2 regions of the Streptomyces sp. NPDC003032 genome follow, and region 1 is predicted to be linked to the other one. Evidence: predicted binding sites of a transcription regulator. Region 1 holds the regulator's gene; the other holds the start of a gene.
What was found. Region 1 encodes HspR, which represses chaperone genes until heat shock. Its sites were predicted from a motif close to TTGAGNNNNNNNNNCTCAA; they were not measured.

Region 1 (6,698 bases):
TGACGTCCCCTCTGGCGCCACCCCTGATGACGCGGCGCCGAAGGCCGCCGAGCCCTCCGTCGAGGAGGGCCCGGCGGCCCCGGCCGGGGACGCGGACAGCAAGACGTCCGCCCAGGACGTGGGCCTGACCGCCCAGCTGGACCAGGTGCGCACCGCGCTCAACGAGCGCACGGCGGACCTCCAGCGGCTGCAGGCCGAGTACCAGAACTACCGCCGCCGGGTGGAGCGGGACAAGGTGACGGTGAAGGAGATCGCCTCGGCGAACCTCCTCTCCGAGCTGCTGCCGACCCTCGACGACATCGGCCGCGCCCGTGAGCACGGCGAGCTGGTGGGCGGCTTCAAGTCGGTCGCCGAGTCTCTGGAGACCGTCGTCGCCAAGCTGGGCCTCCAGCAGTTCGGCAAGGAGGGCGAGCCCTTCGACCCGACGATCCACGAGGCCCTGATGCACAGCTACGCACCGGACGTCACGGAGACGACGTGCGTCGCGATCCTGCAGCCGGGGTATCGCATCGGCGAGCGCACCATCCGCCCCGCGCGGGTGGCCGTCGCCGAGCCGCAGCCCGGCGCGCAGACGGTCAAGGGCGACGAATCCGCTGAGGGTGCCGAGGGTCCCGCGGCTCCCGCGGAGGGCTCGGACGAGAAGGAGACCGGTGGCCCGGACAAGGGCTGACGGCAGCGAGACGAGTGAGGAGGGGCGTCGGGGATGAGCACCAAGGACTTCATCGAGAAGGACTACTACAAGGTCCTCGGCGTCCCCAAGGACGCCACCGAGGCCGAGATCAAGAAGGCGTACCGGAAGCTCGCCCGCGAGAACCACCCGGACGCCAACAAGGGCAACGCCAAGGCGGAGGAGCGCTTCAAGGAGATCTCCGAGGCGAACGACGTCCTCGGTGACCCCAAGAAGCGCAAGGAGTACGACGAAGCGCGTGCTCTCTTCGGCAACGGCGGATTCCGGCAGGGTCCCGGAGCCGGCGGCGGCGGATCGTTCAACTTCGACCTGGGCGACCTCTTCGGAGGCGGCGCCCCGGGTGGCGGTGGGGCGGCCGGCGGCGGCTTCGGGGGCGGTCTCGGTGACGTCTTCGGGGGCCTGTTCAACCGTGGCGGCGCGGGTGCCGGTACGGGCACGCGTACGCAGCCGAGGCGCGGCCAGGACATCGAGTCCGAGGTCACGCTGAGCTTCACGGAGGCGGTGGACGGCGCGACGGTGCCGCTGCGCATGTCCTCCCAGGCCGCCTGCAAGGCCTGCTCCGGCACCGGCGACAAGAACGGCACGCCGCGCGTGTGCCCGACCTGCGTCGGCACGGGCCAGGTCTCGCGGGGCGGCGGCGGCGGCTTCTCGCTGACCGACCCGTGCGTGGACTGCAAGGGCCGGGGCCTGATCGCCCAGGACCCGTGCGAGGTCTGCGCCGGCTCGGGACGCGCGAAGTCCTCCCGCACCATGCAGGTGCGGATCCCGGCGGGGGTGAGCGACGGCCAGCGGATCAGGCTCCGCGGCAAGGGCGCGCCCGGCGAGCGGGGCGGCCCGGCCGGTGATCTGTACGTGGTCGTGCACGTCGACACGCACCCCGTCTTCGGCCGCAAGGGCGACAACCTCACGGTCACGGTGCCGGTGACGTATCCCGAGGCGGCACTGGGCGGCGAGGTCAAGGTCCCGACGCTCGGCGGCCCGGCCGTCACCCTGAAGCTGCCCCCGGGCACGCCCAACGGCCGTACAATGCGGGCCCGCGGCAAGGGCGCGGTCCGCAAGGACGGCACGCGGGGCGACCTTCTGGTGACGGTCGAGGTGTCGGTCCCGACGTCGTTGAGCGACGGGGCGAAGGAAGCCCTGGAGTCCTACCGCGAGGCGACCGCGGGCGACGACCCGCGGGCAGAACTGTTCCAGGCCGCGAAGGGAGCATGAGATGGACGGCCGTCGTCGACAGTCCGGATTCAGTAGGGCGTACCAACTCACCGACGAGACGCCGGTGTACGTCATCTCGGTGGCCGCCCAGCTGAGCGGCCTCCACCCGCAGACCCTGCGGCAGTACGACCGCCTGGGCCTGGTCTCCCCGGACCGCACGGCGGGCCGCGGCCGCCGTTACTCCGCCCGCGACATCGAACTGCTGCGCACCGTGCAGCAGCTGTCGCAGGAGGAGGGCATCAACCTCGCCGGCATCAAGCGCATCATCGAGCTGGAGAACCAGGTCGCCGCGCTCCAGTCCCGTGTCGCGGAGCTCTCCGCGGCCGTGGAGGGAGCCGCCACCGCGATGCAGCAACGTGAAGCGGCGGTGCACGCCTCGTACCGCCGCGACCTCGTCCCGTACCAGGACGTGCAGCAGGCGAGTGCGCTGGTGGTCTGGCGCCCGAAGAGGGCGACGGACTGAGAACCGCGAGCCTGTCCGTCTGTCGGCTTGGTCGCGAAGGGGCCGGGAGGGGAACCTCCCGGCCCCTTCGGACGTTGTGGTGGCCGACCTGAAGTGCTTGTCGTGTGTCTGTTCCGGGGGAAGTGGTTTGCCATGGCCATGGTGGGGCTGTTCTGGATCGCCGAGGGCGATGTGTACGTGGGCGCGAAGCCGTCCGGACTGGCTCCCGGGGTGCGGCTGACGCCGGAGGGCGTGGCGGCCCTCGGCGACAGGCAGTCCGGGTTCTGGCCGTGGGAGGACGTACGCTCCCTCGCCATCGAGGACGTTCCGGTGAAGTCGCTCAAGCGCCATGTGGGCGTGGCCGTCGATCTGGTGCTGACGGTCGGCCTGGGCGGCTCGGACGAGGCCCCGACGATGACGGTCCGGGTCGGCGGCGCCGAGGGGGAGGCGGAGCTGACGGCGTACACCGCGGCGGCGGTCGGCTACTCCACCACGGAGTACGACCTTTCCCGCGCGCTCCTGGCCCGCCTCACGCAGGGCGCGGGCACGCTCCTGACGACGCTGGCGGCGATGGCGGAGTGGGGGCGGCGCCATGAGGGGGCTTCTCCCCGGGCGGCCGTCAGGGAGGCGCTGCTGAGGGAGTGGCTGGCGGCGGCCGACGCCTGAGACGCTAGTCCCGGTCCCGGTCCCGGTCCCGGTCCCGGTCCCGGTCCCGGTCGGGGGCGGGGTCGGGGTCGGGGTCGAGGACGCCGGACTGGCCGATGAGGTAGCCCAGTTGGGCCCGGCTCTCGCTGCCGAGGGTGGCCGCGAGTTTGGCTATGTGGACGCGGGCCGTGCGGATGTTCATGCCGAGGCGGTCGGCGATCTCGGCGTCGGTGAGGCCTTCGACGAGGAGGCCGGCGATGGCGCGCTGGCGGGGTGTTACGCCGCCCTCGGAGACCTGCGGGGCGGCCTGGGGCCACATGGGCGTGGCCAGCCGCCACAGCCGCCAGAAGGTGGTGGCGAAGTACTCGACGAGGGCCGGGTGGCGCAGCTCCAGGGCGACGCTGCGGTCCCTGCTCGCCGGGATGAACGCCACGGTCCGGTCGAAGACGAAGAGGCGGTCGGTCACCTCGTCCAGGGTGCGGGCCTCGGCGTCGCCGTCGAGCTGCTCGAAGTACGCGAGCACGGGCAGGGAGTGGCGCGTCGTGTGCTGGTAGAGGGTCCGCATCCGGCAGCCCCGGCTGAGGATCGACTGGTCACGGGGAAAGGCTTCGGCCAAGGTCTCGGGCGGGCGGGTGCCGCCGGGCTGGATGGCGAGGAACTCCCCGGTGACCTCGCTCATGGCGCGGTCGATGGCCGAGTTGATGCGTTCCAGTCCGTCGAGAACGGTGATCTCAGGGGCGGCCGTGGCGGTGGGTTCGCAGGGTTCCTCCACGGTGTGCGGCGCGTGCTCGCTGGTCATGTGCGCTCCCTCCCGCTCAGTTGAAGCGCGGCGATTGTATGCAGGGGGACGCGGAGGGGAGGACGGCCCCTCATTGAAGTGTCTACTTCCGTGCGGGGCTGTCCAGTGGTGGGGCGGGGATCGTCACCTCGGGCGGTCGTGGTCGAGAATTCCCGACTGGGCGATGAGGTAGCCGAGCTGGGCGCGGCTGCCGCTGCCGAGGGCGGCGGCGATCTTGGCGATGTGGGCGCGGCAGGTGCGGACGTTCATGCCGAGGCGGCGGGCGATGGCCTCGTCGACGTGGCCTTCGACGAGGAGCTTGGCGATGGAGCGCTGCACGCCCGTGATGCCGCCGGTCGGCGGGTCGTAGGGGGCCTCGTCGAGGAGCGGGGAGGCGCGCCGCCAGAGCTGTTCGAAGACCTTGGCGAGATATCCGACCAGGCCGCTGTGGCGGAGCTCCAGGGCGACCTGGCGGTCGTCCTGGGCAGGTATGAAGGCGACCGTCCGGTCGAAGATCATCAGTCGTTCGATGAGCTCTTCCAGGGTGCGCACCTCGACCTTGCCCTGCCTCATGTACTCGGCGTAGGCGATGGTTCCCTGGCTGTGCCGGGCGGTGTGCTGATAGAGCGTGCGCATCGTGATGCCGCGCTCGATGATGCCCTGGCTCCGCTGGACGGCCTCGGTGAGCACCGCTTCGCTGCGTCCGCCGCCGGGCTGCACGGTGAGGATCTCCGACTGGCACTCCGCGGTGGCGGCGTCTATCGCCGCGTTGATGCGGGTGGCGCCCTCCAGGACCGTGATCGCGTGGTCGGTCGGCCGGTCCTGGGCACTGATGGCCATGAATGGCTCAAAAGCGTCGGTAAGTTCGATGGCGAGCGTCCTGCGCTCCAGGATCTCCCGTTCGAGGGGATGGAGGCGCTGCGCCAACACCGAGGTGGGCGGAGCCGGAAGGAGCCAGTCGGCATCCTCCGGATCAGGGTGCAGGAGGGCGAACTCCATCAGACATGGTGCGGCCTCCGCTTCGCTGCGGCGGACCCGTCCGGAGCGCAGTGCGCTGGCGTAGAGACGCTTGCCTTCGGCGCAGAGTGCGACCACGGAGTGTGGATGTGTCCCAATTGGGCTTTTTATTGTCATTCCTCCACCCCCCAGGGTCCTGAACGTGCAGGAACATGATGCATCTCTTCTGTGGTGTTCGGATGGCTGAATGAGCCATCGTCTTGGAAGGCCGGGGGAGAGTCGCTATGGAAGTGAGGACGAAGCCCGCTATGTGCAAGGGAAAGCTTCGCTCGGTACTTGTCGGTGCCTTCTCCGTCGGGTTGGCCATCAGCGCGTTCAGTGGTCTTGAACTGGGTGCGGAAACCGGGAACGCGACGGCGGTCGTTCAGGAGTCCAAGCCGGCGCCGCCGGACATTGTCGGGTCCTCCACGCCGATGGGAGACATCGTCTGGGCCTCCACTTCGACGGACGACATCGTCTGGGGCGCCCTGTCGACGGACGACATCGTCTGGAACGCGGTGCCCGCCGACAGCGCCGACAGCAACGCCGGTCTCTCCGGGACGGGAGTTGTCGAGGCATGAGTACCCCTCCTGACGACCGCACCTTCCGCCGGGAAATGGCCACCGCCTACCGCTCCGGATGGCACTTCATCGATCTCGTGACCGCGATCCCCCATCGCGGCGACTCGTTGATGGTGACCCTTCTCGGTGAGCCGATCGTCGTCACCCGTGACGACGAGGAGGAGATCCGGGCCTACCGGTGCCTGCGGCGGCCGCGAGGCGCGCCGCAGCCCGTGCGGTGTGCCATCCGGTACGGGATGGTGTTCGTCAATCTCGACCGGCGCGACCACCAGCTCGTCGGAGAGCAGGAACAGCAGGATCCGGGCGCCATGACGAGCGCCCCGGACAGCATCACAGCCACCCCCCGCAGTGCCTGACGCGATTCCCCCGTCGTTGTAAATCGCGCAGGCACTTCCCCCAGCAGCGGCGTCACCGTGGACCTGAACACGGTGGCGCCGCTGTGGTGTGTGCACGGAAGACCCGCGCCGAAGCCCGTGCCCGGCCATTCGCGCTCACGCCTTGCCCAGCGCCCGCGTCACCTCGATCTCGATCAGGACGCGGTCCGGGTTCGGCGAGGGGCGCCGCTCGTAGCGCGCCTCGTAGCGCAGCTCCGCCGCCTCGATCGCCGCAGGTTCCGTCCTGATCGTCGCGCGGCCCTCCAACGTCGCCCAGCGCCGGCCCGCGAACTGGCAGACCGCCACCCGCGCCCCCGGCCCGTCCGCCGTGCCGGCCGCCGCGAGGATGTGCACGACCTTCCGGCTCGTCTTGCGCGCGAGGACGCGGGCCACCCCGGCCTCCGGGTCGTACGTCACACCGACCGGCACCACGTGCGGAGTGCCGTCCGGGCGCAGCGTGGTCAAGGTGCACAGGTGCCGTTCGCGCCAGAAGCTGAGGTAGGAAGCGGGCGGATCGCGCGGGTCGATCGGTGGCGATGCGTTCGGGCTCATGGACCGGAACATAGCCGCCCTGCCTTCCGGGGCTCTCCTTGAGTGGAATAGACTCAACTTTGTGTAGGTTGATGAAGTCAGCGTCAGGGGAACCCGACCCCCGACCAGTGGTGGGATTCCGTAAGGAGGACAAGCGCACGTGGACGCAGAGCTGACCAACAGGAGCCGGGCCGCGATCAACGCGGCCGGTGACCGGGCCGTACAGGACGGGCACCCTGATCTGACGCCGGGGCATCTGCTGCTCGCCCTGCTGGAGGGCCAGGACAACGAGAACATCACCGACCTGCTCGCCGCGGTCGAGGCCGACCAGGCCGGCGTGCGCGCGGACACCGAGCGGGTCCTTGCCGCGCTGCCCAGCGTGACCGGGTCCACCGTCGCGCCGCCGCAGCCCAACCGCGAGCTGCTCGCCGTCATCGCCGACGCCGCCAAG
Region 2 (6,698 bases), on a different contig from region 1:
CGTACCCTGCACGCGGGGCACCCGCAGCTCGACCTGGCCCTGCGGCTGATCGCCAACACCGGAGTACGGACCCGCCATCTCCTCCAGCCACTGGAGGCGACCCTGAAACACCCCGGGTTCGAGAAACGCAACCTCCTCTACGAGAAAGAGGCGAAGGTACGCCTGCCACCGGTCATCGAGACCGCGCTGGAACACGCGGAGCTCACGGTCCACGACATCGACATGATCATCTACGTGTCGTGCACCGGATTCATGATGCCGTCGATGACGGCGTGGCTGATCAACAGCATGCGGTTCCGGCCCGACACCCGCCAACTGCCCATCTCGCAGCTGGGCTGCGCGGCCGGCGGCGCGGCGGTCAACCGCGCACACGACTTCTGCACCGCCTACCCCGAGCGCAACGTGCTCATCGTCTCGTGCGAGTTCTGCTCACTCCTCTACCAGCCGACCGACCTCGGCGTCGGCAGTCTGCTCTCCAACGGCCTCTTCGGCGACGCCATGGCCGCCGTCGTCGTACGAGGCCAAGGCGGACACGGAGTCCGTCTTGAGCACAACGCCTCGCATCTGGTCCCCGACACCGAGAGGTGGATCTCCTACGCGGTCCGTGACACCGGATTCCACTTCCAGCTCGACAAACGCGTACCCGGCACCATGGGGGTACTGGCACCGGCCATGCGCGACATGGCCGCCCCCCACGCCTGGGACGTCGCCAACCTCGACTTCTACCTCGTCCACGCCGGGGGCCCCCGTATCCTCGACGACCTCAGCCGCCTCCTGGACCTTCCTCCGCGGATGTTCAGGCACAGCCGCAGCACCCTCACCGAACGCGGCAACATCGCCAGTGCCGTCATCTTCGACGCCCTCGCCCGGCTCTTCGCCGAAGGCGGCCCGCCGCACGGAGGACAAGGACTCATCGCGGGGTTCGGGCCCGGGATCACGGCCGAAATGGCCCTGGGCAGATGGGCGGCACCGCGCCGACCGCAGTCCGAGCCCGGACTTTCCGGCGCCGGGCTGCGCTAAGGCGCCGGATTCGTCGCGATGCCGGTGCGGCGGACCCGCTCCGTCACTCCGCCGGGCCCCGGGGAACCAGCTCCCGGGCACCGCCGTCGTCGTCGCGCACGATCTCCATCAGCCCGACGACCGCGTCGCGGTTGACGGGACCCAGGACTCGCGGAAACAGAACCGCGGGCCCCTGGGCGAGAGGCGAGCCCGCGGCAGGGGCCACCCACTTCACCTCGGCGCCGAGCTTCCTCTCGTCGATGAGCAGGGCGACGAGAGGACCGGCCGTCCGACTGTGGAAGCGGGTAGCGGCCGCCAGGATCGCTTCCTCGTCGGGCGAGCAGTGCACGGACCCGTCCTTCGCCAACGACCCGGGCGCGTAGGGCAGCTCGGGGTCGGAAAGCCAGTCGTCGAGAGCGGCTACGTGATAGATCATGGGCCAGTTATAGCGGTCACGGTTCGTCCATGGGGCTCGGACGCATTCGTCCGGGCGACGCGGCGCCACTAACGTGCAACAGAGCCGAACCTGAGGTTGACGGCTCCGGAACGTCGGTCGGCCCCGTGGCCCGTTTGCATGCCGAGTGTGATCGGATGGTGGCAACGGAACTTCCGATCACGGAACCGCACTGAAGGGAACTGCATCGTGGCAACCACGCGCTCCGCGCACACGGTCTGGGAGGGCTCTCTCACGGAGGGCTCGGGCATGGTCACCTTCGACTCCTCCGGCATCGGCGAGCAGGCGGTGTCCTGGCCGTCGCGCGCCGAGGAGGCGAACGGCAGGACCAGCCCGGAGGAGCTCATCGCCGCCGCGCACTCCAGCTGCTTCTCCATGGCGCTGTCGCACGGCCTGGCCGGCGCCGGCACCCCGCCGAGCCGCCTCACCACGTCGGCCGACGTGACCTTCCAGCCGGGCACCGGCATCACCGGCATCCACCTCACCGTCGAGGGCACCGTGCCGGGCATCGACGAGGCCACCTTCGTCTCGGCCGCCGAGGACGCCAAGGCCAACTGCCCGGTGAGCCAGGCGCTGACGGGCACGACCATCACGCTCTCGGCCAAGCTGGGCTGAAGCGACGCCCGTTGACGATGCCGTCACCCCGCCTCCGATCGGGTGCTGGGTGGTGGCATTGTCGTGTCCGGGCATTGACAAGAGCCCGCTCAAGTTTTGTGATGGAGTACGGAGTAGACCTGGATACGGGGGACATTGGGCTCGCGGCGGAAGGGACTGGACCATGGCACGTGCGGTCGGGATCGATCTCGGGACGACGAACTCAGTGGTGGCCGTGCTGGAGGGCGGTGAGCCCACCGTCGTGGCCAACGCGGAGGGCGCGCGCACCACACCGTCGGTCGTCGCCTTCGCGAAGAGCGGCGACGTCCTGGTGGGCGAGGTCGCCAAGCGGCAGGCGGTCACGAACGTGGAGCGCACCGCGCGCTCCGTCAAACGGCATATGGGCGACGGCGGCTGGCGCTTCCCGGAGAGCGGCTCCGTGGACGGCACCCGCTACACCGCGCAGGAACTCTCCGCGCGCGTCCTGCAGAAACTCAAGCGCGACGCCGAGTCCTACCTCGGTGAGGACGTCACCGACGCGGTGGTCACCGTGCCCGCGTACTTCGACGACACCCAGCGCCAGGCCACCAAGGAGGCCGGTGAGATCGCGGGGCTCAACGTCCTGCGCATCATCAACGAACCGACGGCGGCGGCCCTCGCGTACGGCCTGGACAAGGGCGACGACCAGACCGTCCTCGTCTTCGACCTGGGCGGTGGCACCTTCGACGTCTCGCTCCTGGAGATGGGCGAGGGCGTCATCGAGGTCAAGGCCACCAACGGCGACACCCAGCTGGGCGGCGACGACTGGGACCAGCGGATCGTCGAATACCTGGTGCGGCAGTTCAAGAACGGGCACGGCGTGGACCTCGGCAAGGACAAGATGGCGCTCCAGCGCCTGAGGGAGGGCGCCGAGAAGGCGAAGATCGAGCTGTCCTCCTCCAGCGAGACGGACATCAACCTCCCCTACATCACGGCGTCGTCCGAAGGGCCTCTGCACCTGGCCGAGAAGCTGACGCGCGCCCAGTTCCAGGAGCTGACGTCCGACCTGCTCGACCGCTGCAAGGAGCCCTTCCACCAGGCCGTCAAGGACGCGGGCGTCAAGCTGTCGGCCATCGACCACGTGATCCTGGTCGGCGGCTCCACCCGGATGCCGGCGGTGAGCGAACTGGTCAGGGAACTCACCGGGAAGGACCCGCACAAGGGCGTCAATCCCGACGAGGTGGTGGCGCTCGGCGCGGCCCTGCAGGCCGGTGTGATCCGGGGCGACGTCAAGGACGTACTCCTTCTCGACGTGACCCCGCTGTCCCTCGGTATCGAGACCAAGGGCGGCATCATGACCAAGCTCATCGAGCGCAACACCACGATCCCCACCCGCCGTTCGGAGACCTTCTCCACCGCCGAGGACAACCAGCCCTCGGTCGGCATCCAGGTCTTCCAGGGCGAGCGGGAGATCGCCGCGTACAACAAGAAGCTCGGCGTCTTCGACCTGACCGGGCTGCCGCCCGCCCCGCGCGGCGTCCCCAAGATCGAGGTCACCTTCGACATCGACGCCAACGGCATCATGCACGTCTCGGCGAAGGACGAGGCCACGGGCCGCGAGCAGCGCATGACGGTGACCGGCGGCTCCGCGCTGCCCAAGGACGACATCAACCGCATGGTCCGCGAGGCCGAGCAGCACGCGGAGGAGGACCGCAGGCGGCGCGAGGCCGCGGAGACCCGCAACCAGGCCGAGCAGCTTGTCTACCAGACGGAGCGGTTCCTGCGGGAGAACGGGGACAAGGTCCCCGCGGACACCAAGGGCGAAGTCGAGGCGGCGGCAACGGAGTTGAAGGGCCTCCTCAAAGATCGCCCCGACGACACGGCGGCCCTGCGCGCCGGCGCCGAGAAGCTGGCGACGGTCAGCCAGAAGATGGGCCAGGCCATGTACGCGGCTTCTGGCGGGGGCGCCCAGGAACAGACGGAATCCACCGGTGCCTCCACCGATTCCGCCGCCGAGGAAGGCGTGGTGGACGCCGAGATCGTGGACGAGGACGACAAGGGCAAGGACGGCCAGGGCAAGGACGGCCAGGGCAAGGACGGCCAGGGCAAGGCGCCGTAGGCCCTAGGACCCCGTCCGTTCCCAGCCGCGCCGCTCCGGCCGCGCGCCCAGCCGCTTCGGGTCCCGGGCGCGGTAGACCACGTACGGGCGGAAGAGGTACTGGAGCGGCGCGCTGAACATGTGGATCAGTCGGGTGAACGGCACCAGGGCGAACAGCACCATTCCGACCACCGCGTGGATCTCGTACAGCACGGGCACGCCCGTCATCGCGTCGATGTCGGGCCGGAGCGTGAAGAGGCTGCGCGCCCAAGGGGCGATGGACTCGCGGTAGTCGTAGCCGTCGCCCGACGAGTGCGTCAGCTTGGCGACCATGCCGAGGACGATCGACGCGAACAGCACCAGGTACATCAGCTTGTCGTTGGCGGTCGTCGCGCGGAACACCGGCGTGTTGGTCCGGCGCCGGTAGAGCAGCAGCAGGATGCCGAGGACGAGCAGGACCCCGGCCGCCGTGCCGCCGTACAGCGAGAACAGGTGGTACGTGTGCTCGCTCACCCCCGCCTTGTCCGTCCACGACTCGGGGAGGAACAGGCCCACCAGGTGCCCGACGAGCACGAAGAGGATGCCGTAGTGGAACATCGGTGAGGCGATGTTGAGAAGCCTGGACTCGTAGACCTGTGACGAGCGGGTCGTCCAGCCGAACTTGTCGTAGCGGTAGCGCCAGATCGTGCCCGCGACGAGCAGGACGAAGGCGATGTAGGGGAGGGCGCCCCACAGCAGCGTTTTCATCAGTGCTCCCCGATGAGTGCGAAGGGTTCGAGGCCGACGTCCTCGCGCGGCGGCCCCGAGCGGGCGAGCGCGAGCGCCTCGGCGCGGTCCTTGGGCGTGGGGCCCGGCAGGCTCGCGCACACCGCTTCCAGCACGCCCGCGTACGGCGTGCCGAAGTCGCCGAGCGCGAGCCGCAGCAGCTCGAGGCCGCCGCGGTTCTCCAGGAGCAGCACAGGGCCCGCGCGGGCGGAGAACTCCAGGACGGCGGGGAGGAAGTCCGGCAGCTCCTCGCCGCTGAACTCCAGGCCGTGCGCGCGGTAGACCTCCTTGAAGCGGACCAGGGCCATACCGCGCCGCCGGGTGTCGCCCTCCCGCCACCAGCTCAGATACAGGCTGTGCCGGTTCTTGAAGTCGAAGACCTTCACGTAGTGCGCCGCGAGTTCCCCGGGGTCCGTTGCGGTGGCGTACGTCAGGAAGTCGCCGAGCCCGGCGGGAGCGGCGGCCCGCAGCAGCGGGAGCCGCTCCTGGAACTCCTCGTCCGGGTAGGCGAGGCAGAGCGCGGCGGCCTGGTGGAGCACGGCGTGCGGAGTCACTGGGCGTCCTCCTCGGCCGCGTGGGCCTTCTCGGCCGCGCTCGGCTGCTCGTCCGCGGTCTGCCGGGCCCGCAGCGTGTGGAAGTTCTCGACGGTGACCAGCGGCAGCTGCCTGCGGCCCGAGTCCTGTCCGAACGGGCCGTCGCCGCCCGCGCCGGGGCCGCCCTCGTAATCGAGGCTGCACGAGTCCGAGAGTTCGGGGAGGGCCGACTCCTCCAGGCGCCGCGCGTCCGCGACGGCCGCGGTCGGGATGACGTACCGCTCCTCGTACTTGGCGATGGCCAGCAGGCGGTACATCTCCTCGATCCGCGGTCCCGTCAGCCCCACCGACCGCGCCACCTCGCTGTCGGGCGTGTCGCCGAGGTTGACGGCCCGCATGTGCGCGCGCATCGCCGCCAGTTTCTCCAGGGAGGAGCGGACCGGGCCGACGTCCCCGGCGGTGAAGATTTCCGCCAGGTATTCGAGGGGGATGCGCAGGGTGTCGATGGCGCCGAAGAGGTTCACGGCGTCCTCGCCGTCGTGCCCCGTCTCCGTCAGCGCGTCGACCACCGGCGACAGCGGCGGGATGTACCAGACCATCGGCATGGTGCGGTACTCCGGGTGCAGGGGGAGCGCCACCTTGTACGTGCTGATCAGGGCGTACACGGGGGAGCGGCGCGCCGCCTGGATCCAGTCGTACGAGATCCCGGCCCGCTCGGCGTCGCGGCGCACCTCTGGGTCCTCCGGGTCGAGGAAGACGTCCAACTGCGCCTGGTACAGCTTGTGTTCATCCGGCTCGGAGGCCGCGACCGTCACCTTGTCGGCGTCGTACAGGATCACCCCGAGATAACGCAGGCGGCCCACGCACGTCTCCGAGCAGACCGTCGGCAGGCCCACCTCGACGCGCGGGTAGCACATCGTGCACTTCTCGGCCTTGCCGGTGCGGTGGTTGAAGTAGACCTTCTTGTACGGGCAGCCGGTCACGCACTTGCGCCAGCCCCGGCAGTGGTCCTGGTCGACGAGGACGATGCCGTCCTCCGTCCGCTTGTACATCGCGCCGGACGGGCAGGACGCCACGCACGACGGGTTGAGGCAGTGCTCGCAGATGCGGGGCAGATAGAACATGAACGTCTGCTCGAAGGCGAACTTCACCTTGTCGGCGGCCTGTTGGCGGACCTTGGCGACCATCGGGTCCAGATGGCCGTGCTCGGTGGTGCCGCCGAGGTTGTCGTCCCAGTTCGACGACCACTCGATCTTCATCGGCTTGCCGGAGATCA

Region 2: the regulator HspR is predicted to act here: its motif matches at 2,143-2,161, upstream of dnaK (molecular chaperone DnaK).

What each region holds. Positions count from the first base shown of each region.
Region 1 covers NZ_JBSFTT010000032.1:16,506-23,203, reverse strand. The annotation lists gene grpE (nucleotide exchange factor GrpE) at 1-670, shown strand, start outside; gene dnaJ (molecular chaperone DnaJ) at 704-1,900, shown strand; gene ACWDZ7_RS33455 (heat shock protein transcriptional repressor HspR) at 1,902-2,363, shown strand; gene ACWDZ7_RS33450 (hypothetical protein) at 2,496-3,008, shown strand; partial or broken gene ACWDZ7_RS33445 (helix-turn-helix transcriptional regulator) at 3,013-3,723, opposite strand; gene ACWDZ7_RS33440 (helix-turn-helix transcriptional regulator) at 3,910-4,899, opposite strand; gene ACWDZ7_RS33435 (hypothetical protein) at 5,007-5,342, shown strand; gene ACWDZ7_RS33430 (hypothetical protein) at 5,339-5,698, shown strand; gene ACWDZ7_RS33425 (pyridoxamine 5'-phosphate oxidase family protein) at 5,834-6,268, opposite strand; gene clpB (ATP-dependent chaperone ClpB) at 6,408-6,698, shown strand, end outside.
Region 2 covers NZ_JBSFTT010000008.1:32,638-39,335, reverse strand. The annotation lists gene ACWDZ7_RS13470 (type III polyketide synthase) at 1-1,020, shown strand, start outside; gene ACWDZ7_RS13465 (DUF952 domain-containing protein) at 1,064-1,435, opposite strand; gene ACWDZ7_RS13460 (OsmC family protein) at 1,643-2,068, shown strand; gene dnaK (molecular chaperone DnaK) at 2,232-4,145, shown strand; gene narI (respiratory nitrate reductase subunit gamma) at 4,149-4,871, opposite strand; gene narJ (nitrate reductase molybdenum cofactor assembly chaperone) at 4,871-5,443, opposite strand; gene narH (nitrate reductase subunit beta) at 5,440-6,698, opposite strand, start outside.